2 regions of the Enterobacter cloacae complex sp. HYC074_NIDB genome follow, and region 1 is predicted to be linked to the other one. Evidence: predicted binding sites of a transcription regulator. Region 1 holds the regulator's gene; the other holds the start of a gene.
The links. Region 1 encodes Fur, which represses iron uptake genes when iron is present. Its sites were predicted from a motif close to ATAATAATGAGAACNACTATCAA; they were not measured.
Positions count from the first base shown of each region.

Region 2: a site for Fur is predicted at 1,191-1,213, ahead of ftnA (non-heme ferritin). Genes of this name have one in related genera too.

Region 1 covers NZ_CP114214.1:1,407,041-1,422,491, reverse strand. The annotation lists partial or broken gene speF (ornithine decarboxylase SpeF) at 1-1,818, shown strand, start outside; gene potE (putrescine-ornithine antiporter) at 1,815-3,128, shown strand; gene pgm (phosphoglucomutase (alpha-D-glucose-1,6-bisphosphate-dependent)) at 3,232-4,872, opposite strand; gene seqA (replication initiation negative regulator SeqA) at 4,897-5,442, opposite strand; gene ybfF (esterase) at 5,626-6,399, shown strand; gene ybfE (LexA regulated protein) at 6,528-6,815, shown strand; gene fldA (flavodoxin FldA) at 6,971-7,501, shown strand; gene fur (ferric iron uptake transcriptional regulator) at 7,793-8,239, shown strand; gene chiQ (ChiQ/YbfN family lipoprotein) at 8,329-8,655, opposite strand; gene chiP (chitoporin ChiP) at 8,703-10,100, opposite strand; gene glnS (glutamine--tRNA ligase) at 10,548-12,215, opposite strand; gene nagE (PTS N-acetyl glucosamine transporter subunit IIABC) at 12,385-14,334, opposite strand; gene nagB (glucosamine-6-phosphate deaminase) at 14,660-15,451, shown strand, end outside.
Region 2 covers NZ_CP114214.1:2,913,963-2,929,413, forward strand. The annotation lists gene O1724_RS14195 (RpiB/LacA/LacB family sugar-phosphate isomerase) at 1-573, opposite strand, end outside; gene yecR (YecR family lipoprotein) at 819-1,157, shown strand; gene ftnA (non-heme ferritin) at 1,358-1,855, shown strand; gene O1724_RS14210 (YecH family metal-binding protein) at 1,892-2,128, opposite strand; gene tyrP (tyrosine transporter TyrP) at 2,320-3,531, shown strand; gene O1724_RS14220 (YecA/YgfB family protein) at 3,848-4,516, opposite strand; gene O1724_RS14225 (branched-chain amino acid ABC transporter substrate-binding protein) at 4,928-6,049, shown strand; gene O1724_RS14230 (ABC transporter permease subunit) at 6,118-7,032, shown strand; gene livM (high-affinity branched-chain amino acid ABC transporter permease LivM) at 7,044-8,318, shown strand; gene O1724_RS14240 (ABC transporter ATP-binding protein) at 8,315-9,190, shown strand; gene O1724_RS14245 (ABC transporter ATP-binding protein) at 9,187-9,903, shown strand; gene O1724_RS14250 (hypothetical protein) at 10,067-10,537, shown strand; gene O1724_RS14255 (LysR substrate-binding domain-containing protein) at 10,543-11,469, opposite strand; gene O1724_RS14260 (hypothetical protein) at 11,499-11,822, opposite strand; gene O1724_RS14265 (hypothetical protein) at 11,912-12,352, shown strand; gene O1724_RS14270 (hypothetical protein) at 12,836-13,513, shown strand; gene O1724_RS14275 (IS630-like element ISEc33 family transposase) at 14,379-15,410, shown strand.

The sequences.
Region 1 (15,451 bases):
GCCCCGGACATCAGGGAGGCCAGTTCTTCCGCCGCCATCCGGCCGGAAACCAGTTTGTCGATTTCTTTGGCGAAACGCTTTTCCGCGCCGATCTGTGCAATGCCGACGTGGCAATGGGCGATCTGCTGATCCATGAAGGCGCGCCATGCATCGCCCAACAGCATGCGGCAAAAGTCTTTAATGCGGATAAAACCTACTTCGTGCTGAACGGCACCTCCTCTTCCAACAAAGTGGTGCTCAATGCCCTCCTCACGCCAGGCGATCTGGTGCTGTTCGATCGCAATAACCATAAATCTAATCACCACGGAGCACTGTTACAGGCAGGCGCGACGCCGGTGTATCTGGAAACGGCGCGCAACCCGTACGGGTTTATCGGCGGTATTGACGCACACTGTTTCGACGAGAGTTACCTGCGGGAACTGGTGTCAGAGGTCGCGCCTGGTCGCGCGCGGGATGAACGTCCCTTCCGTCTGGCGGTGATCCAGCTGGGCACCTACGACGGTACCATTTATAACGCCCGTCAGGTGGTGGATAAGATTGGTCACCTGTGCGATTACATTCTGTTTGACTCCGCCTGGGTGGGTTACGAGCAGTTTATCCCGATGATGGCCGACTGCTCACCGCTGCTGCTGGAGCTGAACGAAAACGATCCAGGCATTCTGGTTACCCAGTCGGTGCATAAGCAGCAGGCGGGCTTCTCGCAAACCTCGCAAATCCATAAGAAGGACAGCCATATAAAAGGCCAGGCGCGCTATGTCCCGCATAAGCGCCTCAACAACGCCTTTATGATGCACGCCTCCACCAGCCCGTTCTATCCGCTGTTTGCCGCCCTGGATATCAACGCCCGCATGCACGAGGGGCAAAGTGGGCGCAACATGTGGATGGACTGCGTGGTGACCGGTATCGAAGCGCGAAAACTGATCCTTCAGAACTGTCAGTTTATTCGTCCGTTCGTGCCAGAGACGGTGGATGGCCGTCCATGGGAAAGCTGGGATACGGCAGAGATTGCTACCGATCTGCGCTTCTTCCATTTTGTTCCGGGCGAACGCTGGCACGCCTTTGAGGGATATGCCGAGCATCAGTATTTTATCGATCCCTGCAAACTGCTGCTGACCACGCCAGGCATCAACGCCCGCACCGGCGAGTACGATGATTTCGGCGTGCCCGCCACCATCCTCGCCAACTTCCTGCGTGAAAACGGCATCGTGCCGGAAAAAATGCGACCTCAATTCCATTCTGTTCCTGCTCACCCCGGCGGAGGACATGGGCAAATTGCAGCAGCTCGTCGCCCAGCTGGTGCGCTTCGAAAAACTGCTCCAGAGCGATGTGCCGCTGAAAGAGGTTCTGCCCTCTCTTTATAAGCAACATCCGGAACGTTATGCGGATTATACCCTGCGTCAGATTTGTCAGGAGATGCACGACCTCTATGCCCGCCATAACGTGAAGCAGCTGCAAAAAGAGATGTTCCGCAGGTCTCACTTCCCGCGCGTCATGATGAACCCGCAGGAGGCGAACTATGCCTATCTGCGCGGTGAGGTCGAGCTGGTGTCCCTGCGCGACGCGGAAGGCCGTATCGCCGCGGAAGGCGCGCTGCCTTACCCACCGGGGGTGTTGTGCGTGGTTCCGGGGGAAGTCTGGGGCGGTTCCGTGCTGCGCTACTTCGCCGCGCTGGAAGACGGGATCAATCTGCTGCCGGGCTTTGCGCCGGAGTTACAGGGGGTTTACGTCGAGGAGTGTGACGGTCGCAAACAGGTGCGCTGCTACGTCATCAAACAACCTGCCGCTCAGCCATCGCTGCTGAAAGGAGAAAAATTATGAGTAAGGCCAACAAGATGGGCGTGGTGCAACTCACTATTCTCACCATGGTGAATATGATGGGTTCGGGGATCATCATGCTGCCCACCAAGCTCGCTGAAGTGGGGACGATTTCGATTATCTCCTGGCTTGTTACCGCCGTGGGTTCGATGGCGCTGGCATGGGCCTTTGCCAAGTGCGGAATGTTCAGCCGCAAGTCCGGCGGGATGGGTGGCTATGCCGAATATGCGTTCGGTAAGTCCGGTAACTTTATGGCGAACTATACCTACGGCGTGTCGCTGCTGATCGCCAACGTGGCGATTGCCATTTCCGCTGTCGGTTACGGTACGGAGCTGTTTGGGGCGACGCTGACCCCGGTGCAGATTGGGCTGGCAACCATCGGCGTGCTGTGGATCTGTACCGTCGCCAACTTTGGCGGCGCGCGCATCACCGGACAACTTAGCAGCATTACCGTCTGGGGCGTGATCATCCCGGTTGTCGGCCTGTGCATCATCGGCTGGTTCTGGTTCAGCCCGACCCTGTACGCCAACTCCTGGAATCCGCATCACGTACCGTTCTTCACTGCCGTGGGATCGTCCATCGCCATGACGCTGTGGGCCTTCCTCGGGCTGGAGTCAGCCTGTGCGAATGCGGAAGTGGTGGAAAACCCGGAGAAAAATGTGCCGATCGCGGTACTCGGCGGGACGCTGGGGGCGGCGGTGATCTATATCGTCTCGACCAACGTGATTGCGGGAATTGTGCCCAACATGGATCTGGCCAACTCCACGGCGCCGTTCGGGCTGGCGTTTGCGCAGATGTTTACGCCGGAGGTAGGGAAAGTGATCATGGGACTGATGGTGATGTCCTGCTGCGGCTCGCTGCTGGGCTGGCAGTTCACCATCGCTCAGGTGTTTAAATCCTCGGCTGACGAAGGCTATTTCCCGAAAATCTTCTCCCGCGTGACCAAAGCGGATGCGCCAGTGCAAGGGATGCTGGCGATTGTCATCTTCCAGAGTGGTTTGTCGCTGATGACCATCAGCCCGTCACTGAACAGCCAGTTTAACGTGCTGGTCAACCTGGCGGTGGTGACGAACATCATTCCGTACATTTTGTCGATGGCGGCGCTGGTGATTATTCAGAAGGTGGCGAAGGTTGATCCGCGCAAAGCCCGTGCGGCCAATATTGTGGCGCTGATTGGCGCAATTTACAGCTTCTATGCGCTCTATTCCTCCGGCCAGGAAGCGATGCTGTATGGTGCGATGGTGACCTTTATGGGCTGGACGCTGTACGGTCTGGTGTCGCCGAGATTTGAATTGAAGAACAAGCACAGTTAGGTAAAAGCAAAACGGCAACCCTGAGGTTGCCGTTTTTAGTGTTTTCTCCCTCTCCCCGTGCGAGAGGGCCGGGGTGAGGGCATCAGCCCGCACCAAACACCACTTACGCGTTTTTCAGCACTTCGCTGACAATCTCTACCGCTTCTTTCTCAATCTGCTGACGATGCTCAGCGCCGAGGAAGCTTTCGCAATAGATTTTGTACGCATCTTCCGTACCGGATGGACGCGCGGCGAACCAGCCGTTTTCGGTCATCACCTTCAGGCCGCCGATGGATGCGCCGTTACCCGGTGCCGCCGTCAGACGCGCGGTGATCGGGTCACCTGCCAGGGTGCTGGCGCTGACCATCTCCGGAGAGAGTTTTGACAGAGCTGCTTTTTGCGCAGACGTGGCGCCAGCCTGGATACGGTTATAGCTTGGCGCACCAAAACGTTCCGCCAGCTCGTTGTAATGTTCCTGCGGGTTCTTACCGGTGACCGCGGTGATTTCCGCCGCCAGCAGGCACATGATGATGCCGTCTTTATCGGTTGACCATGGGGTGCCGTCGAAGCGCAGGAAGGATGCCCCCGCGCTCTCTTCACCGCCAAAGCCGAAGCTGCCGTCGTGCAGACCGTCAACAAACCACTTGAAGCCCACCGGCACTTCCACCAGCTTGCGGCCCAGCGCATCGACCACACGGTCAATCATGGCGGAAGAGACCAGCGTTTTACCCACCGCGACCTCTTTGCCCCACTGCGGACGGTGCTGGAAGAGATAATTAATGGCCACAGCCAGGTAGTGGTTCGGGTTCATCAGCCCAGCCGGGGTGACGATACCGTGACGGTCGTAGTCCGGGTCGTTAGCAAACGCCAGATCGAACTTGTCGCGCAGCGCCAGCAGGCCAGCCATTGCGCATTCGGAGGAGCAGTCCATACGGATCGCGCCGTCTTTGTCCAGGTGCATAAAGCGGAAGGTCTGATCGACGTGATCGTTCACGATGGTCAGATCCAGCTTGTAGTGCTCGGCAATGCGTTTCCAGTATTCAATACCGGAGCCGCCCAGTGGATCCACGCCCAGCTTCAGACCGGCTTTCTGGATAGCGGCCATATCGACGATATCCGCCAGCCCTTCCACGAACGGCTGAACCAGATCCTGCTCTTTCACGTGGCCGGAGGCCATGGCTTCATCCAGTGAGATACGCTTCACGCCGTTCAGACCGTTAGCCAGTAACGCGTTGGCGCGATCTTCCACCACTTTCGTGACGTTGGTATCCGCCGGGCCACCGTTTGGTGGGTTGTACTTGATGCCGCCATCTTCCGGTGGGTTGTGGGACGGGGTGATCACAATGCCGTCAGCCTGCGCGCCACCTTTTTTGTTGTGTACCAGAATAGCGTTAGACACCGCAGGCGTTGGCGTGAAACCGTTGTTCTCCTGAACAATCACGTCTACGCCGTTCGCCGCCAGCACTTCCAGCACGGAGATAAAAGCAGGTTCAGACAGGGCGTGGGTATCTTTCCCTACATAGCACGGACCGGTGACGCCATTTTTGGCGCGCTCTTCCGCGATGGCCTGAGCAATGGCCAGAATGTGCGGTTCGTTAAAGCTGTGGCGCGCCGCGCTGCCGCGGTGGCCAGATGTACCAAACTTCACTGCGTGTTCTGCGTTGCCCACCACCGGTTTCAGCACGTAGTACTGCGCGGTCAGTTGAGCGACGTTAATCAAATCGCGTTGTTGCGCAGGTTGTCCTGCACGGCTGTGATTTGCCATTGCCTGGTCCTTCTGATGCAAGGGTTAAATTGTACCGCAAACCTTTTCGATCAATTCCGCCGGGAACTGCATGGACTGCATGATATGTTCGATCATGCTGCACTTGCGGCCCGTATTGGTATTAGTGATCACCCAGTATGGCGTACCGGGAACGTGTTTGGGTTTGGTTTGGTTGCCATTTTGCAGCAAGGTCTGCTCGTCGCCTGCGAAATAAACGCGCGTGCGACCGTGCAGCGACTCTGTCGCTTCTGCAAATGCGTTGTTATCCAGTGAGTAAAGTGTAGACAGCACCAGCATAAAGCGGTTAACGGCCTTTTTCTGCTCGGCATATTCATCGGACAGCAGCAGCTCGCGCATCGCGCGCACTTTGTCCTTTGCCGGCATGACGGCAGGTTTTACTTGTGCAACAACGCTCGGCTGAGACACGACATCTTTAGTGACAGGAGTGGGCTGTGAGGCGGCGGAAATTTTAAGCATGCGCCGTAAAATGTCGGACGCGCTCTCCCCAATATGCCGCGTCTGGCTGGCAATATACTGATAGAGTTCGTCATCAACTTCGATTGTTTTCATCTTAATCCAGTGCGATATCTTATCTGAATACAAGTCGTTGAGATTATAAGGTCAAATCCCAACAGCGGATAGCGTCAAACCAGGTTGGCGGCAAAAGTCAGATTAAACTGGATCCTTGCCCCCGGGCGGCAGAATGGTCAACATGATACCCTAACCTGACAAACCTAAAAAAAGAACTTTGCCATGAAATTGAATACCCGAGCGCAAACTGCACAATCGCCGAACAATAATTCTCCCATCGTACTGGTTCACGGCCTGTTTGGTAGCCTGGATAATCTGGGTGTGCTGGCGCGCGATTTAGTGACCGATCACGAGATCCTCCAGGTTGATATGCGCAATCACGGTCTTTCAGGGCGCTCGGAGGAGATGACGTACGCAGCCATGGCGCAGGATCTGCGGGACACCCTCGATGCGAATAATATTCAGAAAGCGACGCTTATCGGGCATTCAATGGGCGGTAAAGCGGTGATGGCGCTCACTGCGCTGGCACCTGAGCGAATTTCCGGGCTGGTGGTCATCGACGTTGCGCCCGTCAATTACGACGTTCGCCGTCACGATGAGATTTTTGCCGCCATCAATGCGGTCACCGAAGCGGGTGTCGCAACCCGCCAACAGGCGGCTGCCGTTATGCGCGAGCATCTTGATGAAGAAGGCGTGGTCCAGTTCCTGCTGAAATCGTTTGTTGACGGGCAATGGCGCTTTAACGTCCCGGTGCTGTGGGATCAGTATTCGCATATTGTGGGCTGGGAAGCCGTCCCCGCCTGGCCGCACCCTACCCTTTTTATTCGCGGCGGCAACTCCCCTTACGTCACTGACGCGTACCGTGACGCGCTGCTGGCGCAATTCCCGCAGGCTCGCGCTCACGTCATTGCGGGTGCCGGGCACTGGGTACACGCGGAAAAACCGGATGCCGTCCTGCGCGCCATTCGCCGCTATCTTACTGATACAGCGAATTGATTAAAAAGCCAGCGACCGGAAGACGACGGGCTTCCAGTCGTTGGCGTGTGGATTTGGGTGATGTATGATGGCGCGCTTATCGCCCGGGCATTAGCAGGGCGGCGTGTTTCCCCCGAAGTCTCAGAATCATGGCCAAAGAACAAACGGACCGTACGACACTAGATCTGTTCGCGAATGAGCGTCGACCGGGACGACCGAAAACGAATCCGCTTTCGCGCGATGAACAGCTGCGTATCAATAAACGCAACCAGCTTAAACGCGATAAAAATCGTGGGCTTAAGCGTGTCGAACTGAAGCTGAATGCCGATGCCGTCGATGCGCTTAACGAATTAGCTGACGCGCGCAACATCAGCCGCAGCGAATTGATCGAAGAGATGCTGATCGCCCAGCTTGAGACGTTACGCGGCAAGGCGTGAGTCAGAAAATCCCCAATATTACCTTTTTCATGTAGCACAGAGTGCAGTCCTGCGTGATAGCTGTTTCCGCAGGGTTGCCTGTTCTGCTATTATTGCCCTTATCCGTGGACAATTTGCGCCACCATACCATTAAGTTTCAAGAGGTTATTTTACTCATGGCAATCATCGGCATTTTCTTTGGCAGTGATACTGGCAACACTGAAAATATCGCAAAAAACATTCAAAAACAGCTCGGTAAAGACGTTGCTGATGTGCATGACATCGCCAAGAGCAGCAAAGAAGATCTCGAGGGCTATGACATCCTGCTGCTGGGCATCCCCACATGGTACTACGGTGAAGCACAGTGTGACTGGGACGATTTCTTCCCGACGCTGGAAGAAGTAGACTTCAACGGCAAGCTGGTTGCCCTGTTTGGCTGTGGCGATCAGGAAGACTATGCTGAGTATTTCTGTGATGCGCTGGGCACTATTCGCGACATCATTGAGCCACGCGGTGCGGCGATCGTCGGTCACTGGCCAACGGCGGGTTACCATTTCGAAGCTTCCAAAGGTCTGGCAGATGACGATCACTTCGTTGGCTTGGCCATTGATGAAGACCGTCAGCCAGAGCTGACCGCTGAGCGTGTAGAAAAATGGGTTAAGCAGGTTCGTGAAGAGCTGAACCTGGACGATATCCTTAACGCCTGATATCCCTGCGGCGCAACTCCGGTTGCGCCCGTTTTCCAGGTAAAACCGATTAAATTAATTGCTACAAACTTTTAACTTTTTCGCCCAGACCTGTACAATATCCCCCTGGTAAAAAGTGGGTGCCATCGAACAAGTTTGTTGGTGATACCACGTTTTTATAAGCATACTTTGCTTGAGACTTGCAGTTTTCATTTAGCCATGGCAGTTCTATAATGAGACGCATTATCCCAAGTGCATTTTCTGTCACTTCTTCTTTTGAAGTGAATCGTTTAGCAACAGGACAGATTCCGCATGACTGACAACAATACCGCATTAAAGAAAGCTGGCCTGAAAGTAACGCTTCCTCGGTTAAAAATCCTTGAAGTGCTTCAGGGGCCAGACAATCACCATGTCAGTGCGGAAGACCTTTATAAGCGTCTTATCGATATGGGTGAAGAGATTGGGCTGGCAACCGTCTATCGTGTGCTGAACCAGTTTGATGACGCGGGCATTGTTACTCGTCATAATTTCGAAGGCGGTAAATCCGTGTTCGAGCTGACTCAGCAGCACCACCACGATCACCTGATCTGCCTCGACTGTGGCAAGGTCATTGAATTTAGCGATGATTCCATTGAATCGCGCCAGCGTGAAATCGCCGCCCGTCATGGCATCCGCCTGACCAACCACAGCCTGTACCTGTACGGTCACTGTGCTGAAGGTGATTGCCGCGAAAATGAACATGCGCACGACGCAAAATAAGTGAGTGTTCATACTCTGAGCCAGCCGTGAGGTTGGCTTTTTTTTGCCTGAAAAGCCCGGTGACGCTGCGCCACCGGGCGTAAAGCAACTTATTTATTGTTATTGCGTATCTCGTTCCAGATCTTATCGCAACGCTTCGCCACTTCCTGATCGTTACTGGTTTTACGCGCCTGAATACAGGCCTGGTAATCCATTACGCGAACGTTTTCCTGCGTGGCGAATTGCTCATGGGTTTTGTCTTTTTTCAGCACGTTCAGCACGCTTTGACAGGCCTCAATCTTCTCAGGTGAACCCTGTGCGGTATTGATGCACGCGCTGTAGGCCTCTTTCAGACGGGAGTCCTCTTTCGGCGCCTGATCCTGCGCGCATGCCACCAGCCCGAAGGTCAGCAACGCAACGATTACCCTTTTATTCATCATGTTCAGTCTCCATAACGGCGGGACACCGCCCGCCGCAGCATTCATCAGAAGATGGTAAATGGCGCAATGACCATGAATTTCACGTCACGTTCATCCTGGAAGATGTTGCCGTAGCCGCCCGCGTAGCTCGGGATATCGGAGTGGTTGTCATACTGGGTGAAGTGCAGTTTGAACATCGTGCCTTTCGCACGGCCCTCCTGAAGGGTGTAAATCGCATCCAGGCTGTATGAAGACTCTTTCAGACGGTAGTTTGGATCGTAGTACGCGTCTGGCGTAGCCATATCCGCTGGCTTCGCATCCCAGGCGTACGCGTAGGACGCGCCCACTGCCCAGCCGGGCAGGTTCCAGTTTTTCAGGTCATACATTGCCCCGAAGAAGACCGCCTTTTCGCCGTCGGCGTTAAAGTCAGAGCGGTTATCCCACCAGATATCCAGACGACCGTTAGAGGAGGCGTAGGTTGGGGTCATACGTTGCAGGAAGTAGCCCTGCTGCCCTTCTGCCTTGACCCATGTTCCCTCCAGACGCAAATCAACCTGACCTACCTTGTAGCCGAAGGTCAGCGCCTGTAACCACGCGGTGCCGTCATAGATATCATTTACGCTGCCATCACTGACCTTGTCGCGCGTACCGTAGAACTGATAGCTGGTGCTCAGCGGGCTACCCGCGATATCAAATTTGTAGCTGGCTTTAGCAAAGTACTGATCGATATAGCCTTCAGCCTGACCAAATGCAGCTTCCAGCACCAGATCGTTTTTAAAGTCGTACTTCGCTCCCAGCGAGTGGAGATAATCAACTTTGGTTTTTTTATCGTTCTGATAGAACTTGTCCATCTCAATGTGCCACGGCGCTTTGTACTCGTTGGTCCACATATAGGAGAAGCTCAACGCCCCCGCATCGCCGTAGTCAAAATTAGCACCGGCTTCCGCCCCCTGATAGGTGCCTGGCATAAAGCTCCAGTGCGGCGCTAACAACGTCTGGCCGGTTGGCTGGATATAACCACCCCGCGCCCAGACCGGGCCATATTTGAATTTTGCAGCCGCTTTATACAGGCTGATACCGCTTTTATCGCCGGACCAGTCTTCGTCGTAGGCTTTATTACTGGAGGAGAACGCAATTTCGTTCGGATGGCCGCTGTCGCCATTTTCGGCCATTTCAATTGCGGTGAATGCGGCAATATCGATCCCGAACATATCGGCGGCATATCCCGACTGGAAATCCAGGTTGGCGTTCCATGTCGAGTGAGAAAGGTTGGTTTTGTATTTATCTTCAGTGACGTCTTTACGGTCACGCTCACGCTGCCAGTAATAAATACCGCCCGTGAGGGTGGAATCTTCAATGAAACCTGCTGCTTTTGCCTCTGGCGCAATCACCAGGCCCGACATTGCTGTCACACTGGCAATAGCTAGCGCCAGCGCACTACGTTTGCCACTAAACGTACGCATAGATTATTCCTCTTTGACGAATTAAAACGCCCTAAACGGCGAAAAACAGAAAAGACCAAATGGTCAGGGGTAGTCAGAAATACCCTCGAATTAACTACCGTCTTTAGGTTATTTTTCGCGACGCGAATTATCAATGGTTTTAATCAGGCAAAAGTCAGGATTATGACGAAGAGCACATATTTCGTAGTGCTTTGTAACATTTACCGGAAAGCGAGTACTGGCGGGGGAATGCGCTAATTTTCAGTAAGTAACATTGATATTGTGAATATATTTTTCAGTGTTTCTGTTTTTGGAAAACAACAAACTTTTTTTAAATAAAATAAGTAGCACCACATTGACCTGGAATGTTGGGTTTAAATGATTATCCCGATGCTTAACGACATGATCGTTAAATAAAAAAACGCCGCATTACGCGGCGTTTGTTTCTCATTGACCAGAGCAGCGTTATTATTCGCCGATCTTAGTCCAGGTATCACGCAGACCGACGGTACGGTTAAATACCGGTTTTTCTGCCGTGCTGTAACGGCTGTCCAGGCAGAAGTAACCCTCACGTTCAAACTGGAACGCTTTACCGGCTTCAGCGGCTTTCAGAGACGGCTCGGCATACCCCTGCTTGATAATCAGAGACTCAGGGTTAATGACCGCCAGGAAGTCCTCCGCAGCGCCTGGATTAGGCACACTGAACAGACGATCGTAGAGACGGATCTCAACCGGCAGCGCATGCTGCGCGCTCACCCAGTGGATTACACCTTTTACTTTACGGCCATCCGCCGGATCTTTACTCAGCGTCTCTGCGTCATACGTACAGAAGATGGTCGTGATGTTACCTTCCGCATCTTTCTCTACGCGCTCGGCTTTGATTACATAGGCGTTACGCAGACGTACTTCTTTGCCCAGCACCAGACGCTTGTACTGCTTGTTCGCTTCTTCGCGGAAGTCGGCACGATCGATCCAGATTTCACCGCTAAACGGCACGTCGCGGGTGCCCATTTCCGGTTTGTTCGGATGGTTAGGCATCGAGACCTGTTCGCTTCCGCCCTGCGGATAGTTTTCGATAACCAGTTTCACTGGATCGATCACTGCCATCGCGCGCGGCGCGTTTTCGTTCAGGTCTTCACGAATGCAGGATTCCAGAGACGCCATTTCGATGGTGTTGTCCTGCTTGGTGACGCCAATACGTTTGCAGAACTCACGAATGGACGCCGAGGTGTAGCCACGACGACGCAGGCCAGAGATGGTCGGCATACGCGGGTCGTCCCAGCCTTCAACGTGCTTGTCGGTGACCAGCAGGTTCAGCTTACGCTTGGACATCACGGTGTATTCCAGGTTCAGACGAGAGAACTCGTACTGACGCGGATGCACAGGAATGGTGATGTTATCCAGCACCCAGTCGTACAGACGACGGTTGTCCTGGAATTCCAGCGTGCACAGAGAGTGCGTAATGCCTTCCAGCGCATCGCTGATGCAGTGGGTGAAGTCGTACATCGGGTAGATGCACCACTTGTTACCGGTCTGGTGGTGTTCAGCGAACTTAATGCGGTACAGCACCGGATCGCGCATCACGATGAACGGAGACGCCATATCGATTTTGGCACGCAGACACGCTTTACCTTCTTCGAAGCCACCGGCACGCATTTTTTCAAACAGCGCCAGGTTCTCTTCCACGCTACGATCGCGGAACGGGCTGTTTTTGCCAGGCTGAGTCAGCGTACCGCGGTATTCACGGATTTCGTCAGCAGACAATTCGTCGACGTATGCCAGACCTTTGTTAATCAGTTCAACCGCATAGGCATACAGCTGATCGAAATAGTCTGAGGAGTAGCAGATATCGCCAGACCAGTTGAAGCCCAGCCATTGCACGTCGTTTTTAATCGACTCAACGTATTCGATGTCTTCTTTTACTGGGTTGGTGTCATCAAAACGCAGGTTGCACTGTCCCTGGTAATCTTGCGCAATACCAAAGTTCAGGCAGATCGATTTGGCGTGACCAATGTGCAGGTAGCCATTTGGCTCCGGCGGGAAACGCGTGTGGACTGTGGTGTGCTTACCACTGGCCAGATCTTCATCGATGATCTGGCGAATAAAGTTACTCGGGCGGGCTTCTGCCTCACTCATCGTGGATTCCTCAAAGCGTAAACAACGTATAACGGCATATGATCTTATAAGCCGGACGTAGTGACAACCCTTAAAACGTCCCGGAAGAAAATAATGGGGGCAATTGCTGCAAAAAAAAGCGGCGGAGGATATCCCCCGCCGCTAAAGGCATAACTCTACTCAGGAGCGATTACTTGCCTTTAATCTCATATAGTGGCGTCTGGCCTGCAACTACCTGCCCCTGCGCCTGGATCACCAGACCGCTGAAGTCGTCGATGTTGCTGCACACTACCGGGCTGATCATGGAGCGCGCGTTGGCATTCAGGAAGTCCAGATCCATTTCCAGAATCGGCTGGCCTGCCGCCACTTCTGCGCCCTCTTCCACCAGGCGAGTAAAGCCCTGACCGTTCAGCGCAACGGTATCGATACCCATATGGACTACGATCTCCGCGCCTTTTTCCGTTTCCAGGCAGAACGCGTGGTTGGTGTTGAAGATTTTCACGATAGTACCGGCAGCCGGAGAGACCACGGTTTTGTCCGTTGGTTTTACCGCCACGCCGTCACCGACCGCTTTGCTGGCGAACGCTTCGTCAGGCACCTGTTCAAGCGCAACAACGTCACCTGTCACCGGAGAAACCAGCGCAGCGATGGTCACCGCGTTTGGCACAGCCTGCGGTTTTGCAACCGGCGCGTCAGCCACCGGTGCGTTATCCGTTGAGGCGGCAGCGACCGGCCCACGGGCAACCACTTTTTTCATTTCATCGCCGATAGATTCGGCCTTCGCACCCACGATAACCTGGATGGTTTGTTTGTTCAGTTTCACCACACCAGACGCACCCAGGCGTTTGCACATTGCATCGCTCACGCGCGCGGAGTCGCCTACGGTCAGACGCAGACGGGTAATACAGGCATCGATCGCTTTCAGGTTGTCGGTGCCACCCACAGCGGCAATGTAGCTGGTTGCCAGCTGGGTTAAACCCTCTTCGGTATTGCTGTTGGCTTCACTGGTCACAACATCATCTTTCGTATCTTCGCGACCAGGCGTCTTCAGGTTAAACATACGAATAACCGCGCTGAACAGAACGAAGTAGATAACGAAGAAGATCAGGCCCATCACCATCAGGATCCAGACGTTGCTGCTTGCCGCCGGCAGGTTGTACATCAACACATAGTCGATGGCGCCTGCGGAGAAGGAGAAGCCAGCATGGATACCCAGAAGGGTGGCGACGAACAGGCTGATACCGGTCAGGATCGCGTGCATCAGATACAGCAGCGGAGCCAGGAACATGAACAGGAATTCCAGTGGCTCGGTCACGCCGGTCAGGAAGGCGGTGATCGCAACGGACAGCAGCATCCCGCCAATCATTGGGCGACGCGCTTTCGGCGCAGCCAGGTACATTGCCAGCGCCGCGCCAGGCAGACCAAACATCATGATTGGGAAGAAGCCAGACATGAACATGCCCGCGGTGCCGTCGCCTGCGTAGAAGCGGTTGATATCACCGTGGAATACCGCGCCGGCCGCGTTGGTGAACTCACCAATCTGGAACCAGGCGATGGTGTTCAGTACCTGATGCAGACCGGTTGGGATCAGCAGACGGTTAATGAAACCGAAGATGCCCGCACCCATTGCGCCCGCAGACACGATCCACTCGCCACCCGCATGGATAGCATGCTGCACCGGTGGCCAAACGTAGCCAAAGATGGCGGCGAGGATCAGACAGAAAAAGCCCGTCGCAATCGGCACAAAACGTTTACCGCCGAAGAAGCTCAGGAAGTCAGGAAGTTTGATACCTGCCCAACGGTTGTACACGGCACCACCCACCAGGCCAGTAATGATACCTGCCAGCACACCCATGTTGATTTCAGGATTGATGGTTACCATCGCTTTCGTGAGGATGAAGTAACCGACAGCCCCTGCCAGTGCCGCGGCACCCGCGCTGTCTTTTGACCAGCTTGACGCCACACCGATGGCGAAAATCAGCGCCAGGTTGTCAAAAATTGCGCCGCCTGCCTGGGCAATAAACGGCACGTTAAGAAGATCGGGTTGCCCGAATCGCAGCAGCAATGCTGCAACCGGTAGCACGGCGATAGGGAGCTGCAAAGCCCTACCGAGGCGCTGGAAAAAACCTAAAATATTCATCCTATTCCCCCTACGAGACCCTTTGTTAAGACTCGCGCATAAACTATGTTTTTATTGTGTCACGAACGATAGATACAGTTGATGATTCACTGGCAGTGTGAGTGTGTGAAAAATTAATTCGTATCGCAAATTAAACACCTATTTTTTGTGATTATTGTCACCAAATATCGTATTAAACCCTCCCTGTCACTGGCTAACGACGAAAACTTATTTTATCATTCAAAAAATCAAGACGGATTGATCCGGCCTGAAAGGTTCCAGGTTACGCTTAGTTCAGGTTGCACTAATCATCCGCCCACTTTTACTTAAACTTTAGAGGTGAATAATGAGACTGATTCCCCTGGCAACAGCTGAACAAGTCGGAAAATGGGCTGCTCGTCATATCGTTAACCGCATCAACGCGTTCAAACCAACAGCCGATCGTCCTTTCGTTCTCGGTCTTCCAACCGGCGGCACGCCCCTGACCGCTTATAAAGCTCTGGTTGAAATGCACAAAGCGGGCCAGGTTAGCTTTAAACACGTTGTGACCTTCAACATGGACGAATATGTCGGCCTGCCAAAGGAACATCCGGAAAGTTACCACAGCTTTATGCACCGTAATTTCTTCGATCACGTTGATATTCCGGCTGAAAACATTAACCTGCTGAATGGAAACGCGCCTGATATTGACGCAGAATGCCGTCAGTATGAAGAAAAAATCCGTTCCTACGGTAAAATCCACCTGTTTATGGGCGGCGTAGGCAACGATGGTCATATCGCGTTCAACGAACCGGCATCTTCACTGGCTTCCCGTACCCGTATTAAAACGCTGACCCATGATACGCGCGTGGCTAACTCCCGCTTCTTTGACGGCGACGTCAATCAGGTGCCTAAATACGCGCTGACCGTGGGCGTGGGCACGCTGCTGGATGCCGAAGAAGTGATGATTCTGGTGCTGGGCGCGGTGAAAGCGCAAGCGCTTCAGGCTGCCGTTGAAGGCAACGTGAACCATATGTGGACGATCAGCTGCTTACAGCTGCATCCAAAAGCGGTTGTCGTGTGTGACGAACCGTCCACCATGGAGCTGAAAGTGAAAACGCTGAAATACTTCAACGAGCTGGAAGCTGAGAACATCAAA
Region 2 (15,451 bases), 1.5 Mb from region 1:
CTGGAAGCGCTGGCCTGAGACGGCGGTTTTAACCAGCTCAGGATCGATTGCTCGCAGGGTATCCAGATAGTTTTCTTTCACCACCGCCGCTTTCACCTGGTTCAGGATCCCGGCGTTACGCACCTGCGGCTCTTTACGCTCTGGTGGATAACCTTCGCCATTGCGTCCGGTAAACGCTTTCTCAAAGATAAAGCGTACGTTCAGTTCTGCCCCCCAGCCGAAGCCCTTCGCAAAAGGCAGAGAAAGCGCGTTACCGTTGTTGATTTGCGCAAACAGGAAGGCATCCGCAGGATCGATGCAGTAACCGCAAATCACACCCGGATGGATGTTCAGGGACATCAACGCGCCCTGCCCGGTACCGCAGCCGGTGACAACAAAATCGACAGCTTTAGCGTTAAGCAGAATGCTCGCCATGATGCCCAGGTGAATATAGGTGAGATGATGATCGTTCTCATCACTCATACCGACGTTATAGACCGGGAAACCTTTCTCATCAGCAACGGCTTTCAGCTCATTAAGGATGATGGGATTTTTAGCGGCCTGGCTGTTTTCCATCATCAGTGCAATTTTCATCTTGTCTCTCCTGAATGCATGGCGGGCGATCCCGCTGTGGATACTTTTACCACTTAACCTTACTATCAAACAAACACACTTTCAAATTAAGTGAAAACTTGTTTTAAAAAACAAAGATGCGCTCACAATTTCGCGCGGTGGCCCGGCTCGTTGCACAGTGAGAGGGCAGATCCTCCGGCTATTCCGGCCATTGCGTCATATCGCGTTGGTTACAATGGCGTATTTCCCGTCACGCAGAGTGAACCATGAAACGTGTAATCATAGCCGGAACGATCCTGTTGCTCGCTGGGTGCAGTATCAACCGTCAGGCAGAAATCAGCAGTACGGATGCCCCAAACGGAATTGTGCGCCTCGACTATGGCCAGGCCATGCTGCAAAACGCCTGGTCTGATGAGTATGTTAATAACGGTACGGCAACCAAAGCCTGTCAACATATGGGCTACGCCACTGCGTCAGCCTACGGGCAGCCAATTAAAACCTGCACCCTGATCAGCGGTTCACTCTGTCTGAACGAAAGTGTGACCATTCAGTATAAATGTCAGGGATATGCTGTTACCTCTTCCAGCCAGAATCCGTGGTATTAACCGCTACTGCCAGTCACGCTGGCAGTTTATTTAATAAGAACTAAAACAATTCTCATTAATAAATATAAATATCGGCAATGCGTTTTATTCCCATTCGTATTTTTAATAAAGAAATATTTATTTTACTTTTTGCAAATAATTAAATAACAAATTATAGTGTCGCTCATCGTGAACCAGAATTAATAAACCGGAGCTGCACCATGTTAAAAACTGAAATGATCGACAAGCTCAATGCGCAAATGAATCTTGAGCTTTTTTCTTCCCTGCTTTATCAGCAGATGAGCGCCTGGTGCAGCTATCACAGCTTTGAAGGAGCGGCCGCCTTCCTGCGTCGTCATGCCCAGGAAGAGATGACGCACATGCAGCGTCTGTTTGATTACCTGACGGACACCGGCAGCCTGCCGCGTATTGATAACGTGGCATCCCCTTTTGCCGAATACGGCTCTCTTGATGAACTGTTCCGCGCCACCTATGAGCACGAACAGCTGATCACCCAGAAAATTAATGAACTGGCTCATGCCGCCATGACCAGCCAGGATTATCCAACCTTTAATTTTCTTCAGTGGTATGTGGCTGAACAGCACGAAGAAGAGAAGCTGTTTAAATCCGTGCTGGATAAATTATCTCTGGCAGGTAAATCCGGGGAAGGTCTGTACTTCATTGATAAAGAGCTGTCGACGCTCGACACGCAGAATTAACAGAAAAGCGGTGCTGAGTTTTCAGCACCGTTTTATTTAATGACGGCAAATTTTACTTTCGTGAGTGGAAAATCCGTCTGCTGCCGGAATGAATTTTCCGCGCGCCGCCAGAAACGCCACCAGCTCCGCGGCCGTCATCTCTGAAGCTGAACAGGTATGGAAACGCGCCGCTTCGCCAAAGCGGGCATGTATCGCCTCAACCAGACTCTCCTCAGTATACCTCTCACCTGACTCAATCATCATATTCAGCACGTCGTGTCCGTGAATTGACATGGTTACCTCTCGTAAATAAAAAGCAGACTAAACGCTCCCTCCACGGCACGCTTTGCGCTGGCTCAGGTTACCCTTTTCTTTTTGTAAATTAATTTTTACACCCTATGTAACGGTGATTTGACGAGACCGGGCTTTTCCCTTACTCTGCGCCGCAGAATGAGTCGCGGTATGGAAGCGTTGTAGAGGAAAGCGTGAAGAACAGAACTCTGGGAAGTATTTTTATCGTCGCCGGAACGACAATTGGCGCAGGAATGTTGGCCATGCCGTTGGCTGCCGCTGGCGTCGGGTTTGGGGTTACCGTAGTGCTGCTGGGCGGTCTGTGGGCCCTGATGTGTTACACCGCGCTATTATTGCTGGAGGTTTATCAGCATGTCCCTGCCGATACTGGCTTAGGCTCCCTGGCTGCACGCTATCTTGGACGCTACGGGCAGTGGATCACCGGTTTCAGCATGATGTTCCTGATGTACGCCCTGACTGCCGCTTACATCAGCGGCGCCGGAGAGTTGATTGCGTCAAGTATCAATGACGGCTTCGGTGCGTCGCTTTCACCGGAAACAGGCGCCATTGTCTTTACGCTGATTGGTGGCGGCGTGGTTTGCGCGGGCACATCGCTGGTCGATCTGTTTAACCGTTTTTTGTTCAGCGCCAAAATTCTTTTCCTTGTTGTGATGCTGGTGCTGCTGGCACCGCATGTTCACAAGATTAACCTGCTCTCCCTCCCGCTGGAGAAAGGTCTGGCGCTTTCGGCCATCCCGGTTATTTTCACCTCCTTCGGTTTTCACGGCAGCGTACCGAGCATCGTGAGCTATATGAACGGTGATATTCGCAAGCTACGCCGCGTCTTTGTTATCGGCAGCGCCATTCCGTTGATTGCTTACCTGTTCTGGCAGCTGGTAACGCTGGGCAGTATTGATTCCAATACTTTTATCGGCCTGATGGCAGAGCATTCTGGTCTGAATGGATTCCTGGTTGCCCTGCGTAACGTGGTGGCCTCTTCACACGTGGAGCTGGCGGTACATCTGTTTGCAGACCTGGCGCTGGCAACCTCCTTCCTCGGCGTGGCGCTTGGCCTGTTTGACTATATGGCGGATCTGTTCCAGCGGCGCAATACCGTTGCGGGACGCTTACAGACGGGGGCGATGACCTTCCTGCCGCCGCTGGCCTTCGCGCTCTTTTACCCGCGCGGGTTTGTGATGGCGCTGGGGTATGCCGGCGTGGCGTTATCGGTACTGGCCCTGCTGCTGCCTTCCCTGCTGGCGTGGAAGAGCCGCCAGCAACATCCGCAGCAGGGGTATCGCGTAGCGGGCGGTACGCCAATGCTGTTCGTGGTGTTTGGGTGCGGTGTGGCGATTATTCTGGTGCAGATTTTGATTGCAGCGGGGATGCTGCCGGAAGTGGGATAACTTATTTATACAGGTCCTGAGGTACTGTTCCGTTCACCTTAAGATCAACAGAATATAATTTTTTCACAGCATGTGAACGGGATAAGGGGGCCGCGGCGGCCCCCTTATCAATCCCCGCGGCCCCGCGGAAAATCGGTGCTTCGCACTACGCTCACCTCCCGACCATCTGCCTGCGGTCGGCTCAACTCGACATCCTGTCTCGATTCGCCTCTGGCCGCCATCCATGGCGTCCAGCCCTTGTCATCTGGTCTCCGGTTCGCCGATTTTAGCGGGGACTCAACACCCGTGCCCCATTCAGGCCACAGTAATTAATGATTTAATGCAGGCAGCAGCTTTTAAACTTCTTCCCACTCCCGCACGGGCACGGGTCGTTACGCCCCACCTTCGACCCGTTCACGATCGGCTTTTTCGCTTCCGGCTGCTGCGGGTTAGCCACCCAGTAGTTATACAAACGCAGCACCGCAGGCTGAATGCTCTCGATGCTGGCCATATACTCCTCTTCGGTCAGCGCATCCAGCTTCTCGCTGTTCTCTTCCGTCCCGTGCAGGGCAATCACCGCCAGGTCCGCTTCCAGCGCTTCCGGCAGGGATGACCAGTCCGTCAGCGCCACGCCGCGCATGTAGCCATAGCACCACTCTTCCACCACGGTATAGCTCTGACCGTCAACGTCGTTATAGCCAAACAGCGGTTCAAACTGATCCGGGTATTCGCTCAAACGCTCGGCAATATCGTTCATGTGCTTAAAGCAGAGATCGATAAAACGGTTCATCTCACGATCGTTTTTCCAGCGAGGAATATATTTCTCACCACCCCAGACCGCCACCAGCCAGGTGTCGGGCTCCACCACAACGGGACCGGAAAGTACTGCGGTAAGCATGCCGTCCAGTTCGGACACGTCAATCACGGATGCATCGTCGTGACCGTAAGAGATTAATGTCTCTTCCAGCCACGCCATCTCGCTTTCATTTAATGGGCCTTCAGCCATTGCTGATACTCCTGATAAAAAAAACGATCCTGACATATATCGCCGCGCGTGCCTATCTGAAGTTTAGGTCTTTATTGCTGCAAAAACGTGCAAATCGTGACCGTTGCACAACTTATGGGCTTTGTTGTTAAGGAGATGTGATCTCCGCTGTAAATTCATATCATCCCGCAAAGGCGCATAAAACGGCGCTCTATACTCAACGTGTTGTGACCCGGTCAAGGGATTAACCATTCTGGCAACCTTTTTGCTTAATGTTCTGCGCGCTTCGCGGTGCGTGGGATCCTCGCCGTATTAAGCATGAGATTGCTTCTAAAGTGCATTTTGTTCTCGCTCTTGTTTTTGGATTTACGATGCCATCAGGCGTTCGGGTTTATACCTGGTGCAAAAACCTCTTTGCTAAGGAACATAATAATGTCGCTGAAATTTACCAAAACTCCCCTCTCCCTGGTGCTGGCCGGTTGTCTGGTGACGGCCTTTTCCGCGCAGGCCGATATCGTCATCGGCGTGGCCGGGCCGTTCACAGGCCCGAACGCAACCTACGGCGATCAATACTGGCATGGCGCTACGCAGGCGGCGGAAGACATTAACGCCGCCGGCGGGATCAACGGTGAGAAAATCAAACTGGTTCAGGGCGACGACGCCTGCGAGCCCAAACAGGCCGTCGCCGTTGCCAACCGCTTAGTCGATCAGGATAAGGTGAAAGCGGTCGTCGGCCACTTCTGCTCTTCGTCGACCATGCCCGCCTCCGAGGTCTATAGCGATGCCGGGATCCTCTCCATCACTCCCGGCTCAACGAACCCACTGATTACCGAACGTGGCATGAGCGACATATTTCGCATGTGCGGACGTGACGACCAGCAGGGCCAGGTCGCCAGCGATTTTATTCTTGATAAGCTGAAAGCCAAACGGGTGGTCATCATCCACGATAAAGACACCTACGGTCAGGGGCTGGCGGATGCCACTAAAGCGGCGCTGGCGAAACGCGGCGTTAAGGAGGTGATGTACGAAGGGTTGTCCCGCGGGGAGAAAGACTTTAACGCGCTGGTGACCAAAATCGGCGCACAAAAACCGGACGTGGTGTTCTTCGGGGGCTGTCACCCGGAAGCGGGCCCGCTGGTTCGCCAGATGCGTGAACAGGGCGTGCAGGCGAAGTTCTTCTCGGGAGACTGTATCGTCAATGAAGAGATGGTCACCGCCGCCGGTGGGGCACAGTACACCAACGGTATTTACATGACCTTCGGTAAAGATCCGCGCCTGATCCCGGACGGAAAAGCCGTCATCGAGAAATTCCGCACCGGTAAATTTGAACCTGAAGGGTACACCCTCTACGCCTACGCGTCTGTGCAGGCTATCGCGGCGGCATTCAAGGCCACGAAAAGGACGGATTCCGCAAAAGCCAGCGAGTGGCTGAAGGCCAACCCTGTCGACACGGTGATGGGTAAAAAAGCCTGGGACAGCAAAGGTGACCTCAAAGTCTCTGACTACGTGGTCTACCAGTGGGATGACAAAGGCAAATATAAAGAAGTGCCATAACGGGACGGAATCTGCTCAGCGCCGGCAGGTCTGACTGTCGGCGTAACCCTTTATTCAGGTGCGCGACCATGAGTACATTCTTTCTGCAACAATTAATTAATGGCTTAACGCTGGGGTCGGTCTACGGTCTTATCGCCATCGGCTACACCATGGTGTACGGCATCATCGGTATGATCAATTTCGCTCACGGCGAAGTGTATATGATCTCCGCCTATCTCTCGGCCATTGGCCTGGCCCTGCTGGCGTTTTTTGGACTCCACTCCTTTCCGCTGCTGATCCTGGGGACGCTGGTTTTCACCATCGTGGTCACTGGCGTTTATGGCTGGACGATTGAGCGCATCGCCTATAAGCCGCTACGCAACTCGACGCGTCTGGCGCCGCTGATTTCGGCCATCGGGATGTCGTTGATACTGCAAAACTACGTCCAGCTCAGCCAGGGCCCGCGCCAGCAGGGCGTGCCCACCATGCTTGATGGCGTGCTGCGTTTTCACCTTGGCGAAGGGTTTGTCCAGATAACCTATACCAAAGTCTTTATCCTCATCGCCTCGTTCGCGGGCATGCTGGTGCTGACCTGGATTATCAACCGTACCCGCTTAGGACGCATGTGCCGTGCGGTACAGCAGGATCGTAAGATGGCCTCCATCCTGGGTATCAACACCGACAGAATAATTTCGCTGGTGTTTGTTATCGGCGCAGCCATGGCCGGGCTGGCGGGCGTGCTGATCACCATGAATTACGGCACCTTTGATTTTTACGTCGGGTTTGTTATCGGCATCAAGGCCTTTACGGCGGCGGTGCTGGGCGGCATCGGCTCTTTGCCCGGTGCGATGCTTGGCGGGCTGATTCTGGGCGTTGCAGAAGCGCAATTCTCCGGGATGGTGAACTCGGATTATAAAGACGTGTTCTCGTTTGGATTGCTGGTCTTAATTCTGATCTTCCGTCCTCAGGGGCTGCTGGGCCGCCCTGTCGTGGCTAAAGTGTAAGGAACAACGCGATGACCTCTGACGGTTTTTCCCTGAAGCGCTGCATTCTGGACGCAATTTTTTCCGGAATGATCGCCCTGATTATTTTCGGCCCGATTGCGGGTGTGATACTGGATGGTTACAGCTTTACCTTTGACGGCCAGCGGCTGGCGTGGATTGTTGGCACGGTGATGGTGGGACGTTTTTTGCTGAGCGCCTTTTCAGCTACGGCGGCCGGAAGACGTTTACAGACGCGGTTTGAATCCGACAATGCGGGCGTGTATGTCCGGCCGCCGGCGTATAAAAGCCGCATGCGCTGGATCATTCCGCTGATTGTCACGCTGGCGATCTGCTTCCCGTTTGTAGCAACGAAATACCTTCTGACGGTTGCCATTCTCGGACTGATCTACGTCCTGCTCGGTCTTGGGCTGAACATTGTTGTTGGCCTGGCAGGGCTGCTGGATCTGGGTTATGTCGCCTTCTATGCCATCGGCGCTTACGGGCTGGCGCTCGGGTATCAGTATCTGGGGCTTGGGTTCTGGAGCATGCTGCCGCTGGCGGCGCTAATGGCCGCGGGCGCAGGCGCCCTGCTTGGCTTTCCGGTGTTGCGCATGCACGGGGATTATCTCGCCATCGTCACGCTCGGGTTTGGCGAGATCATCCGCCTGGTGCTGAACAACTGGCTTAACTTCACCGGAGGGCCTAACGGCGTTTCAGCCCCTGCCCCAACCTTTTTTGGCCTTGAGTTTGGCCGACGCGCCAAAGAAGGCGGCGTCCCCTTCCACGAGTTCTTCGGCCTGACCTATAACCCCAACATGAAGTTTATTTTCATCTATGCGGTACTTTTCCTGGTAGTCATGCTGGTGCTCTACATTAAACACCGGCTGACCCGAATGCCCATTGGACGGGCGTGGGAAGCGCTCCGTGAGGATGAGATTGCCTGCCGTTCCATGGGGCTGAATCACGTTCTGGTCAAACTCTCGGCCTTCACCCTGGGCGCATCGACGGCAGGTATCGCCGGGGTGTTTTTTGCCACCTACCAGGGGTTTGTTAACCCGACCTCTTTCACCTTTTTTGAATCGGCCCTGATCCTCGCCATTGTGGTCCTGGGCGGGATGGGCTCCACCGTCGGCGTCGTACTGGCCGCCTTTGTGCTGACCGTCACGCCGGAACTGCTGCGCAGCTTTGCGGAATACCGGGTGCTGCTGTTTGGCATGCTGATGGTGGTGATGATGATCTGGCGTCCTCGCGGTCTGATCCGCATCAACCGCAGCGGATTTACCGTGCGTAAAGGAGTGGCGCCATGAACGCAACGATTTTACGTGTAGAACATCTGATGATGCACTTCGGCGGGATCAAGGCCTTAAACGACGTCAATCTTGAGGTGCAGCGCGGCTCCATTACCGCACTCATTGGGCCTAACGGCGCAGGAAAAACGACCGTCTTTAACTGCCTGACCGGTTTCTACCGGGCCTCCGGCGGCAACATTCTGTTCAATGCACGAAATAAAACCACCAATGTCATTCAGGTGCTCGGCCAGAAATTCCAGCCGGGCGACTGGCTCAACCCGGCGCAGCTTGGTCAACGCCTGTTCTATAAAATGTTTGGCGGCACGCATCTGGTGAACCGCGCGGGTCTTGCGCGCACGTTTCAGAACATCCGCCTGTTCCGCGAGATGTCGGTGGTGGAAAACCTGCTGGTGGCACAGCACATGCGCGTCAACCGCAATCTGCTGGCGGGGGTGCTGAATACCCCTGCGTATCGTCGGGCAGAGAACGATGCGCTGGACCGGGCGTTTTACTGGCTGGAGGTGGTGGATCTGGTGGATTGCGCGAACCGTCTGGCCGGGGAAATGTCCTATGGTCAGCAACGACGCCTCGAAATCGCCCGCGCCATGTGTACCGGCCCGGAGATGATTTGTCTCGATGAACCTGCTGCCGGCCTGAACCCGGTGGAGACGCACAAGCTGAGTGAGATCATCCGGTTCCTGTGCGACCACCATGACATCACGGTTTTGCTGATCGAGCATGATATGGGGATGGTGATGGGCATTTCAGATGACATCATTGTGCTCGATCACGGCGATGTAATTGCCAGAGGTAAACCGGCTGAGATTCAGCACAATGAAAAAGTGATTGCCGCGTATCTGGGCACCGACGAAAGCGAGGTAAATCTGTGAGCGAACCGATGCTTCAGTTTCAGGATGTGGATGTTTTCTACGGGGTGATCCAGGCGTTGAAGCAGGTTTCGCTTGAGGTTAACGAAGGGGAAACCGTTGCCCTGATTGGCGCTAACGGCGCGGGGAAGTCAACATTACTGATGTCTGTCTTTGGTCAGCCCCGGATCCGCAACGGGCAGATCCTCTTCTGCGGCGAGGATATCAGCCACAAATCTACCCACTATGTTGCCACCGGCGGCATCGCGCAGGCACCTGAGGGACGACGCATTTTCCCGGATATGTCTGTAGAAGAGAACCTGCTGATGGGGACAATCCCCGTCGGCAATCAGCATGCAGCGGAAGATATGCAAAGCATGTTCGACCTCTTCCCTCGCCTCAAAGAGCGACGTAACCAGCGGGCGATGACGCTTTCAGGCGGTGAACAGCAAATGCTGGCTATCGCCCGCGCGCTGATGAGCCGTCCTAAACTTCTGCTGCTGGATGAACCCAGCCTCGGCCTCGCGCCAATCGTGGTTAAACAGATCTTCCAGACGCTGCGCGAACTGGCCCGTAACGGAATGACGATTTTTCTGGTCGAGCAGAATGCGCACCACGCGCTGAAGTTGTCCGACCGCGGCTATGTGATGGTTAACGGCCAGATTCGGTTAAGCGGCAGCGGCGAGGCGTTGCTGAAGGATCCGGAGGTGAGGAAGGCGTACCTGGGTGGAGTGTGAAACGAAAAGGCTATAGTGAGAAAAACTCACAGTGATTGCCATTATTAATCGTTTTTCTGATGCGACCGCATTCAAATATCATCTTCACGACCCGCCTTTGCGCGGGTCGATAAAACGTTCAGCCGCAAACTGAATAATAATGATAAGAGGATCCGGGGCAAATATGACACTTGATGCGTTATATCAGTTATTGAAAACTGTATTACCACCTGACACCGATTCAGCCGATGATTTACAAGATTTTATGGCCATGCTTATGGCGACGAAACATCACTCTGAGGCTCTGTCACCGTTTGCGCAGCGCGTATACATGCTATCCGTTGCCCATCGCGACCCTAAGCAAGCGGCTGCGCTGATTTCAGCCTGTCATCCTGAAGCAGGAAAGCCCCTTCCGCTGCTCGACTTCTCCGGCTGGCCGGACGTGCGTTACGCCACGTCGGGTGAATTACAGACGCCCGAGACTGAAGAATATTTTCACAGAATTTCGTCTGCCGCCACGCTATTACGCGCGGCAATCATTGACGCTGAGCAACAGAAAAACACGCCAGCATTTTATATTCTGGATAAGGTACTCAGCCTGAACAGCGCTTTGCCAGAACGTTATAAAAAGATGGCAAACATATCTTATTCATAACGGTATTAATAAACCCGACTGTCATCGTATTCCAGATAATCGATATCCAGCGCCGGAACGACCGGGGTATGGTTTTGCAGCCAGGCCAGAAGATGCTGAATGCTCTCTCTTTTGAGTGAATTTTTTGGCCAGACGAGGTAGTAGCCATCCCCCGTCGCAATAGCTTCCCTGAACGGCAGGCCCAGCAGGCCACTTTTCAGGGCATCAAGCGTGAGATGCAGGTCGGCGATAGCGATGCCGTGCCCGTTCATCGCGGCAATACTTCCCTGTTCAAGGGTATCGAACACCATACCGCTGCTCATATCGAGCCCCGGGAACAATCCTGTTCTTCGCAGCCAGCGCCGCCAGTCACGTCTGTCCGGTGAAGGATGGATCAAATCGCATTGCGGAAGCCGTTGCCGGGCCGGTTCGATAAGTGATGGGGTACAAACCGGGATAAGCCATTCATGAAAAAGCAGCTGACTCTCCGTTGTGTCACCAAAACGGCCATTACCAAGAAGGATGGCGCAGTCGTAGGGCTCAAGATTGAAATCAACGGTATCAATGTCCATCCAGACGCTGGCAATCTCAACCTGTGGTTTTGCATGGTTGTTGCGAAAAGATCGCAGCACGTCGAGAAGCCATCTCATGGTCAGGGTGCTGGGTGCTTTTAACCGCAGCAGGTGGTTTTCACTGCGAAATGCCCGGCAGGCCCATTCAATGCTCGTGAAGCTCTCGTTCAGCTGTCCGGCAAGCACTCGCCCGGCTTCAGTGACCTCCACGCGAGGACCTTGCCTTTTGAAAAGCTCGCAGTCGAACCACAGTTCAAGGGTACGAACATGTCTGCTGACCGCACCCGGCGTAATATTGAGCGTTTCAGCGGCTTTACTGAAGGAGTTCAACCGCGCAGCAACTTCAAACGCACGCAGTGCATACAATGGCGGTAAAGACATAACGTCCCTTAAATGAAAATTTCATTATGCTAAAACTTGTTCCGGGGCAACGCCAGCAAGTAAATTATGGAGAAAAACAATGATCCCCAATATACCGAGTCATATCGATAGGGGTCAAAATCGATATGCAAAAAGCTGCGGACAAACTCGTAGCCATTAGCAAAGATGTTTATCTGAACGGCTGCAACAGCGATTACAAACACCATATATGCGATAAATAGCGGGTATTTATGCAGCCTGTTAACTTTTAGTTTCCCGAGATAAAGCAAGAAAAAAATTGCAACAGATACAACAAAATAGACGATGGCAGGCCAAACGGGTGGATGAAGCGAAAATTCTAATTCTTGTGACATAATCAATTCTCTTTAGCTATCTGGTACATCTGCCATCCCGTAATGCTCCCAGTGGTCAAATCCAGCGCCATTGCGGTTTTAGATGCCTCTTGTCAACCGTAGTTCATATCCTGTACGTTCGAGAGCTTGTCGCCGGAGAACAATGTTTTGATCATTTGTTGATACCCTTGCCCAGCCCATTTGCAAGCTCTTCCACTTTTTCTAAGGAAAATCCAAATGAAGTTATCTGCGAAGCTGCCGCAGGGCAATCGATGAAACGGAGATATAAGAATTTACGCGATAAGGAAACGCCCTCGACGCATAATGATCGAAAAATTATGGTTGTGCATGGGTCAGGCACGAAAAATAAGATTTGTTGTCAGGAAGGGGGAATTGCAGGCACAAAAAAACCACCTTTCGGTGGTTTCACGACACTGCTTATTGCTTTGATTATTCTGCGTTTTCCCATGGTAGCCGGAGTGGGACTTGAACCCACACAGCGCGAACGCCGAGGGATTTTAAATTCTACGCAGGATCAATGTGTTACATAGCAGTGTATTGCGAAACTTTGCTGTAGTTGTCCTTCTACTTGACTGTAATTGGCAGTAAATAGATAGACTTGGATTACGCTGAGCACAGAATCAGCACATAGCTTAAACTCACCGTGTGTCACGTTGTATCTGACCACACGGTGGTTTCGTGTTATTCCTACTCGCTTTCGCTCAGACAATAAAAGTACTAACAAAGAATTGATTGGAAGTACCAACTACAAGAATTACTTCTCAATAGATTATTCAAAGTCTCTTGTAGTCGCCACGCAGTGAACCGCCGAAGGTGTGAACGAGTCGCCCCCCGCTACTGGGAGAAACTAAAGTAATCCCTATTGATTCTCATGTACCTCATGCGAAATTCTAATATGTACTAAAAAGGAGAGCCGGAAGGGAAAGAGCAATAACCTATTGAACTATTACCATTCTTTATCTGGTATGATAAGATTTTGACTTTAGTACTACACACATATGGAATAGTAACGCATGAAAAATAATATACCTCTAATTGTTTTAGGTACCACATTATTATCTGGCTGTGCTCCGGGTAGTGTTGCTCCAAAAGTCACAACTCAAGAATATGTGGAACCAATGGTTGGTACAACTAACAAAGCATACATGGGTGATCACATTATAAGGTCAGCTACTGGGTATAAAACTGAATTACTCAAACTTGGTAACGCGTCAGGGTCACTATCGGAAATTAAAGAAGGGACATATTGCCATACCGGAAACAATGTTTATGTAAATCCGATTGATAAGAATTCAATTGGACTTAAAAACTTATATGGCGTAGTTGTTAACTCAGTAAACTATGTAACATATGATAAAGCGAAAAATACAATATCACCGCCTAATGGTACAACATACAATTCGAGTGAAATCTCAATACAATATGTACCAAATGGATTATGTATGGTTAGTGATTCATTTGTAAAGACGATAGAGTATAATGGAAAGTCAGGGAACACATTAAAATTCACATATCGTGAATTCTCTAATAATATGGCGAGATCTGCATATACAACAGACTTTACTTTTGACCTTACTGAAGGAACAAAAGTTGTCGCATATAAAGGTGCTAAAATTAGAATTAACGAGGCAAATAATTCTCTTATAGACTATACAATTGTAAGTGGATTCGATTCAAGAAAAGAATTTTAAGTGTAAATTCTTTGTTCCCCTTTGTTGGTTAAGGGGAACAAATTGTTTGAGTATCATATGTTGATAATATAGCGTATTAGTATGGAATTAAAAATAATCTAGAGTTAATTGCATAGAGATATATTAGATGCGAAATAGCACATACAAACTAGAAAGTAACATATCGATAATAACATTAATCACATTTATGTCATATGCGACATATGTATTTTATAAACTCGGCAACTCTGTTTATTATGGATATCCAATAAGTTTAATATGGATAGATTTCAATTCATTAGTATTAACCCTTGTGCAGAATGCAATTATAATAATTGCAGTTTTTTTGTTGTTAAGAAATGCATATAGAAGTTCGAATACTTTATTTCATCATATTACTATAATTAGTGCTGGAATGATGGCACCTATGCTAATATTGGGTGACATATTATTAGAATGGAAATTCTTTATCATAAACCTGATTTTATTTGTATCAATATTCTTACTAAACAGTTGTCTTAAAAAAATATTCCAGGAAAAATCTAAATCATTTTTTTTCGAAATGGGCTGCATGGACTTTAATAACTTATTTCTTCTTGGCTTTCTATATAGGTAATTATACACCAAATATTTTCAACCACATATATACAGGTGAAGATGAAATAATAATTAGTACAAATGGAAGTGAGGCTCTATTGCTTTCCTGTGATATTGAAGGTAATAAAACAATAAAAATAAAATCTATCTTAGATAAGAAGATACATAGTAAAAGCAACGATATCCTAAATAGCTGCGCGGAATAGTAGATCACTGAAAGGGAACTCAGCCCGGATTGTGCGATCTGATCAATCGCCAAACCAACCAAAATCACCAACCGGACTGAGCGATGCCGATCATAGTACCAATACCCCGTGGCGAACGACGCCTGATGCAGAAAGCTATTCATAAAACGCGTGATAAAAATCATGCCCGCAGGCTCACGGCCATGCTGATGCTTCATCGGGGTGAACGGGTCAGCGATGTTGCCAGAACTCTCTGTTGTGCCCGTTCATCCGTTGGTCGCTGGATTAACTGGTTTACGCACTCAGGTATTGAAGGCCTGAAATCCTTACCCGCAGGGCGCTCCCGACGCTGGCCTTTTGAACATATCTGCACCCTGTTACGTGAGCTGATAAAGCATTCTCCCGGCGATTTTGGTTATCAACGTTCACGCTGGAGCACCGAATTACTGGCAATAAAAATCAATGAGATAACCGGTTGCCAGTTACATGCAGGAACCGTTCGCCGCTGGTTGCCATCTGCGGGGCTTGTATGGCGCAGGGCCGCGCCAACTCTGCGTATCCGTGACCCACATAAAGATGAAAAGATGGCGGTAATCCACAAAGCGCTGGATGAATGCAGCGTAGAGCATCCGGTATTTTATGAAGATGAAGTGGATATCCACCTTAATCCTAAAATCGGTGCGGACTGGCAGTTGCGCGGACAGCAGAAACGGGTAGTGACGCCGGGGCAGAACGAAAAATACTATCTGGCCGGCGCACTGCACAGTGGCACGGGTAAAGTCAGCTACGTGGGCGGCAACAGCAAAAGTTCAGCGCTGTTTATCGCTCTGCTGAAGCACCTGAAAGCCACTTACCGGCGGGCGAAAACAATCACGCTGATCGTTGATAACTACATTATCCATAAAAGCCGCGAAACACAGCGCTGGTTGAAAGCAAATCCCAAGTCCAGGGTAATTTACCAGCCGGTTTACTCGCCGTGGGTGAATCATGTGGAACGGCTATGGCAGGCACTTCATGACACGATAACCCGTAATCATCAGTGCCGCTCAATGTGGCAGTTACTGAAAAAGGTCCGCCATTTTATGGAAACCGCCAGCCCATTCCCCGGAGGAAAACATGGTCAGGCAAAAGTGTAGCGGTATTAGGCGCAGCTATTTAGACGTAAATATGAAAATGC